Pseudoduganella albidiflava: one gene and its partner. The protein of the gene in region 1 binds, or shares a complex with, the protein of each later gene. Links are inferred from orthologs where the notes say so. Each region holds a gene or a part of one and is shown in the gene's direction. Other genes may lie near its edges. The genes, in order: EYF70_RS13105 and dnaN.

The links.
Region 2: the proteins of EYF70_RS13105 (region 1) and dnaN are in contact, whole or in part, in a cryo-EM structure (PDB 8GIZ), measured with the Escherichia coli proteins. The link is inferred for Pseudoduganella albidiflava from one-to-one orthologs.

Annotation. Positions count from the first base shown.
Region 1 is NZ_CP036401.1:3,157,344-3,160,464, forward strand. What follows is about bases 115-2,913. They hold EYF70_RS13105 (DNA polymerase III subunit delta'), read left to right. Parts: upstream 115-900; coding sequence 901-1,926; downstream 1,927-2,913. Other genes in these bases: mltG (endolytic transglycosylase MltG), read left to right, coding at 115-242; tmk (dTMP kinase), read left to right, coding at 269-898; EYF70_RS13110 (PilZ domain-containing protein), read left to right, coding at 2,016-2,405; EYF70_RS13115 (GNAT family N-acetyltransferase), read left to right, coding at 2,432-2,913. In the rest of the region: more of mltG, read left to right, coding at 1-114; more of EYF70_RS13115, read left to right, coding at 2,914-2,947. UniProt on the Escherichia coli protein: Part of the beta sliding clamp loading complex, which hydrolyzes ATP to load the beta clamp onto primed DNA to form the DNA replication pre-initiation complex.
Region 2 is NZ_CP036401.1:7,330,040-7,333,220, reverse strand. What follows is about bases 85-2,943. They hold dnaN (DNA polymerase III subunit beta), read left to right. Parts: upstream 85-890; coding sequence 891-1,997; downstream 1,998-2,943. Other genes in these bases: gyrB (DNA topoisomerase (ATP-hydrolyzing) subunit B), read left to right, coding at 2,058-2,943; dnaA (chromosomal replication initiator protein DnaA), read left to right, coding at 85-718. In the rest of the region: more of dnaA, read left to right, coding at 1-84; more of gyrB, read left to right, coding at 2,944-3,181. UniProt on the Escherichia coli protein: Confers DNA tethering and processivity to DNA polymerases and other proteins. Acts as a clamp, forming a ring around DNA (a reaction catalyzed by the clamp-loading complex) which diffuses in an ATP-independent manner freely and bidirectionally along dsDNA.

The DNA of each region.
Region 1 (3,121 bases):
AATTCGACGGCAATATCCGCAAGAAGGACCTGGAAACGGACACCCCGTACAATACCTACACGCGCAACGGCCTGCCGCCGACGCCGATCGCGCTGCCGGGCGTGCAATCGCTGGGTGCCGCGCTGGCGCCGGCAAAGACGACGGCTTTGTATTTCGTCGCCCGCGGCAACGGCACGAGCCATTTTTCCGATAACCTGACCGATCACAACCGGGCGGTCAACCAGTACCAGCGCAGGCAATGAGTGGGAAGTTTATGAGCAGGGAGTCGATGAGCCAGGGTACCCCGGCGGCACGCGGCAAGTTCATCACGTTCGAGGGGATCGACGGCGCCGGCAAATCCACGCACATCCAGTACGTGGGTGAGCTGATCCGCGCCCGTGGCGTGGAGCTGGTCAGTTCCCGCGAACCGGGCGGCACGCCGCTGGGCGAGAAGCTGCGCGAACTCGTGCTGCACGAAGCCATGCACCTGGAAACGGAAGCGCTGCTGGTCTTCGCCAGCCGCCGCGAGCACATCGCCCAGGTGATCGAGCCGGCGCTGGCACGCGGCGCCTGGGTCATTTCCGACCGCTTCACCGACGCCAGCTTCGCCTACCAGGGCGGCGGCCGGGGGCTGGAACTCGTCAAGCTGGACACGCTGGCCAACTGGGTGCACCCGGAACTGTGGCCGGACCTGACGATCCTGTTCGACGTACCGCTCGAGGTGGCGCGGGCCCGGCTCGACGCCACCCGCCAGCTCGACAGGTTCGAGCAGGAAAAGGCCGACTTCTTCCTGGCCGCGCGCAACGAGTACCTGCGCCGCGCCGCGCAGGAACCGCGGCGCTTCCGGGTGATCGATTCCACCCAGCCGATCGATGCGATCCGCGTGCAGCTGGCGGCCATCGTCGCCGCACTGGAGTGACCATGGAAACGACTTCCGCGATCTATCCGTGGCAACGCGATGCGTGGCAGACCTTGCAGCAGGTGCGCCAGCGCCTGCCCCACGCGGTGCTGTTCCACGGCCCGGCCGGCATCGGCAAGGCCGACTTCATCGAGCATTTCGCCCAGTCGCTGCTGTGCGAGGACGTGCGCGCGGACGGGCACCCGTGCAATGCGTGCGCGTCGTGCGGCTGGTTCGTCCAGCAAAGCCACCCGGATTTCCGGCGCATCCGCCCCGAAGCGCTGGAGGACGACGGCGCCGGCGAGGGCGAGGAGGGCGAGGAAAAGAAGAAGAGCAAGGCGCCTTCCAAGGAAATCAAGATCGAGCAGGTGCGCTCGCTGGCCGATTTCATGAACATCTCCACGCACCGGCAAGGCTTGCGCGTGGTGGTGCTGTATCCGGCCGAGGCGCTGAACATGCCGGCCTCGAATGCGCTGCTGAAGACGCTGGAAGAACCGCCGCCGGGTACCGTGTTCCTGCTGTCGTCGAACAGCCTGGACCGCCTGCTGCCGACCATCCTGTCGCGCTGCCGCAAGTTCGCGCTGTCGATGCCGCCGCACGCCGAGGCGCTGGCCTGGCTGGAATCGCAGGGCGTGGCGCAGGCCGATGGCTGGCTGAGCGAGCAGGGCGGCGCGCCGCTGGCCGCGCTGGCCCAGGCGGAAACCGGCAGCCGCGAGGACATGGACACGCTGCTGCAGTACCTGGCCCACCCCTCGGTCGAGAATGCGCTGCGCACGGCCGACAAGATGCAGAAGGTGCCGCTGACGTCCGTAGTGGCGTGGCAGCAGCGCTGGCTGTACGACCTGTTCTCGCTGAAGCTGTCCGGCCGGATCCGCTACTATCCCCGCTACCAGCGCGAGCTGAAGGGGCTGGCGGACCGGGTGCCGGTGTCCGGCCTGCTGGCGGCGATCAAGAGCACGGCCGAGCGGCGCGCCACGTCGGACCATCCGCTGTCGCCGAAGCTGTTCCTGGAAGACCTGCTGCTCGACTATACGTCGTGCTGCCGCTGACGATGCAAGAGTGACGATGCATGAGTGACGATGCCTGAATGACGATGCATGAGTGACGATGGACTGATGCCGATGATGGACAAGTGCCGATGAGTACCATACCTCCCGATCCGAATGCCGCCGGCAATGCCGGGCCGCCCACCCGGCCGGCCGTGCTGTCGCTGGCCATCAAGGAAAAGGCGGCCCTGTACGCGGCCTACATGCCCTTCCTGAAGAACGGCGGCATCTTCGTGCCCACCACGCGCAGCTACCGCATCGGCGACGAGATCTACCTGATCCTGTCGCTGATGGATGACCAGAACAAGTACCCGATCGCCGGCAAGGTCGTGTGGATCACGCCGGCGGGTGCCAACAACAACAAGGCGCAGGGCATCGGCGTCCATTTCCCGGACGACGAAGCGGGCCAGCGCACCCGCGCGCGCATCGAGGAAATCCTCGGCGCGGCCCTGCGCTCTTCGCGCGCCACCCATACACTGTAACCGCCGGCCTCCGGGTCTTTCGCCACATGTCTTTCCAACACCGTCTCGCCACCCTCGACGACCTGCCCGCCATCGTCGCCATCTACAACAGCACCATCGCGTCGCGCGAGGTCACCGCCGATACCGAAGCGGTCTCCGTCGAGTCGCGCCTGAACTGGTTCCATGAACACCAGCCCGGGCGCCGCCCGCTATGGGTCATCGAACGCGCCGGCGACACTTCGGCGCACCCGGAGATCCTCGGCTGGATTTCGTACTCGAATTTCTACGGCCGCCCGGCCTATTCCGGCACGGCCGAGGTGTCGATCTACATCCACGAAGCTTGGCGCGGCAAGGGCATCGGCAAGTACGCCCTGAGCGAAGCGATCGCCTTCGCGCCGCAAGTGAAGGTCCATACCGTGCTCGGCTTCATCTTCGGGCACAACGGCGCCAGCCTGGCGCTGTTCCGCAAGTTCGGCTTCGAGGAATGGGCCCACTTCCCCCGCGTCGCCAACCTGGACGGCGTCGAACGCGACCTGATCATCCTGGGCAAGCGCGTCGCCTGACTTGTAAGGAAGAAGATAGGCACCAGGAAAATCGCGACGGACCCGAAAAAATGGGGACGGACCCCATTTTTCGGGAAACATTGCCAGGAAAATAGGGTACGTCCCCATTTTCGGTGAAACATTTCTTTTCACTCGGCGACTCTGGAGCGGAAAACCGGTGACAGGCTCCAGTTA
Region 2 (3,181 bases), 4.2 Mb from region 1 along the record:
GGACATGCTGCTGATCGACGATATTCAATTCTTCGGCGGCAAGAGCCGCACGCAGGAAGAATTCTTCTATGCGTTCGAGGCGCTGATCGCCGCGAAGAAGCAGATCATCATCACGTCGGACACGTATCCGAAAGAGATCACGGGCATGGACGACCGCCTGATCTCGCGCTTCGATTCCGGCCTGACGGTGGCGATCGAGCCGCCCGAACTGGAAATGCGCGTGGCGATCCTGCTGAAGAAGGCCAAGTCGGAAGGCGTGACGCTGTCCGACGACGTGGCCTTCTTCGTGGCCAAGCACCTGCGCTCGAACGTGCGCGAGCTGGAAGGCGCGCTGCGCAAGATCCTGGCCTACTCCCGCTTCCACGGCAAGGACATCTCGATCGATATCGTGAAGGAAGCGCTGAAGGACCTGCTCTCCGTGCAGAACCGCCAGATCAGCGTGGAGAACATCCAGAAGACCGTGGCCGATTTCTTCAATATCAAGGTCGCGGACATGTATTCGAAGCGCCGCCCCGCGAACATCGCGCGGCCGCGCCAGATCGCGATGTACCTGGCCAAGGAACTGACGCAGAAGAGCCTTCCGGAGATCGGCGAACTGTTCGGCGGGCGCGACCACACCACGGTGCTGCACGCCGTGCGCAAGATCGCGCAGGACCGCACCAAGAACCCGGAGTGCAACCATGAGTTGCACGTGCTGGAGCAGACGCTCAAGGGGTGACATTGACTTTCGGCGAATGGTCGACTCTGGATTTGCCCCCAACGGCAGATGCTGGGGTCAGACCCGCCGGGTCTGACCCCAGGTTTCGCGTCCGGGGTTCAAGAACGCTATGCCTTATCATTCAGAACACTCAGCAATAAACTGACCCTTTAATTTTTTATCGAGGATATCCATGCAACTGGTCAAAACCACCCGAGATACGCTACTCCGGCCACTGCAGATCGTGAGCGGTATTGTCGAGCGTCGGCACACCATGCCGATTCTGGCCAATATCCTCATCCGCAAGGAAGGCGAAGCCGTCTCGTTCCTGTCCACCGATACGGAAGTGCAGATCACCACGAACGCGAACATCGGTTCCGGCGCCGAGGTGACCGGCACCACCGTGGCCGCGCGCAAGCTGCTCGACATCCTGCGCGCGCTGCCGGAATCGGGCGACGTGTCGCTGACGCTGGTGAACAAGCGCCTGACGGTCCAGAGCGGCAAATCGCGCTTCGCGCTGCAAACGCTGGCCGCCGAGGAATTCCCCACCGTGCAGGAAGCGGAAACCTTCAACGCCTCGTTCACGCTGCCGCAAAAAACGCTGAAGCACCTGTTCAACATGGTGCACTTCGCGATGGCCCAACAAGACATCCGCTACTACCTGAACGGCCTGCTGCTGGTGCTCGATGGCGAGAACGTGATCGCCGTCGCCACCGACGGCCACCGCCTCGCGTTCTGCCAGGTGAAGACCGAACAGGCCTTCGAGCGCCAGGAAGTGATCATTCCGCGCAAGACCATCATCGAGCTGCAGCGCCTGCTGGAAGAAAACGATGAACCGGTGCAGCTGGACATCGCCGCCAACCAGGTCAAGCTGGGCTTCACGGACATCGAACTGATCTCCAAGCTGGTCGAAGGCAAGTTCCCCGACTACACGCGCGTGATCCCGAAGGGCTACAAGAACGACTTCACGATCAGCCGCGACGAACTGCTGCGCTCCCTGCAGCGCGCCGCGATCATGACCAGCGATAAGTTCAAGGGCGTACGCTGCATCATCAGCCCCGGCTCGCTGAAGATCTCGTCCACCAACGCGGACCAGGAAGAAGCGGTCGAGGAACTGGAAATCGACTACGGCGGCGACAGCCTCGACATCGGCTTCAACGTCACCTACCTGCTGGATGTGCTGAACAACCTGAAGTGCGACCAGGTCAACGTGGCACTGGGCGATTCGAATTCGTCCGCCCTGATCTCGATTCCGGACAATCCCGACTTCAAGTATGTCGTGATGCCGATGCGGATCTGATCGCCCCCGTTCGCACGCAGTTTGAAATCGACAGTAATACGTTTTTTGAGAAAGTAGTCCATGTCCGAACGCCAAAACCTAGTACCAGTGCAGGTCAACTCCGAGGATTACGGCGCCTCCTCGATCCAGATCCTGGAAGGCCTGGAAGCAGTCCGCAAGCGCCCCGGCATGTATATCGGTGACACCTCGGACGGCACCGGTCTGCACCACCTGGTCTTCGAAGTGCTGGACAACTCGATCGACGAATCGCTGGCCGGCTACTGCACCGAGATCCACGTGACGATCCACTCGGACAACTCGATCTCGATTACCGACAATGGCCGCGGCATTCCCGTCGGCCTGAAGATGGACGACAAGCACGAACCGAAGCGCTCCGCCGCCGAAATCGTGCTGACCGAGCTGCACGCCGGCGGCAAGTTCGACCAGAACTCGTACAAGGTCTCCGGCGGCCTGCACGGCGTGGGCGTTTCCTGCGTCAACGCGCTGTCGAAACTGCTGCGCGTGACGGTGCGCCGCGACGGCAAGGTGCACCAGATGGAATTCGTGCGCGGCGTGCCGCAGAACCGCGAGATCGAGATCCGCGACGGTGTCGCCGTCTCCCCGATCAAGGTGATCGGCGAAACCGACAAGCGCGGTACCGACGTGCACTTCTGGGCCGACGAGGAAATCTTCACCCACGTGGAGTTCCACTACGAGATCCTGGCCAAGCGTATCCGCGAACTCTCGTTCCTGAACAACGGCGTGAACATCAAGCTGTCCGACCAGCGCACCGGCAAGGACGAGATCTTCGCGTTCGAAGGCGGCACGCGCGGCTTCGTCGAATACATCAACAAGGCCAAGACGGTGCTGCACCCGACCGTGTTCCAGGCCACCGGCGACCGCATGTCCGACCAGAACACGAACATTTCCGTGGACGTGTCGATGCAGTGGAACGATGCCTTCAATGAACAGGTACTCTGCTTCACCAACAACATCCCGCAGCGCGACGGCGGTACCCACCTGACCGGCCTGCGCGCGGCGATGACCCGCGTGATCAACAAGTACATCGACGAGCACGAATTCGCCAAGAAGGCGAAAGTCGAAATCTCCGGCGACGACATGCGCGAAGGCCTGACCTGCGTGCTGTCGGTCAAGGTGCCGGAACCGAAGTTCTCGTCGCAGACCAAGGACAAGCTGGTGTCGTC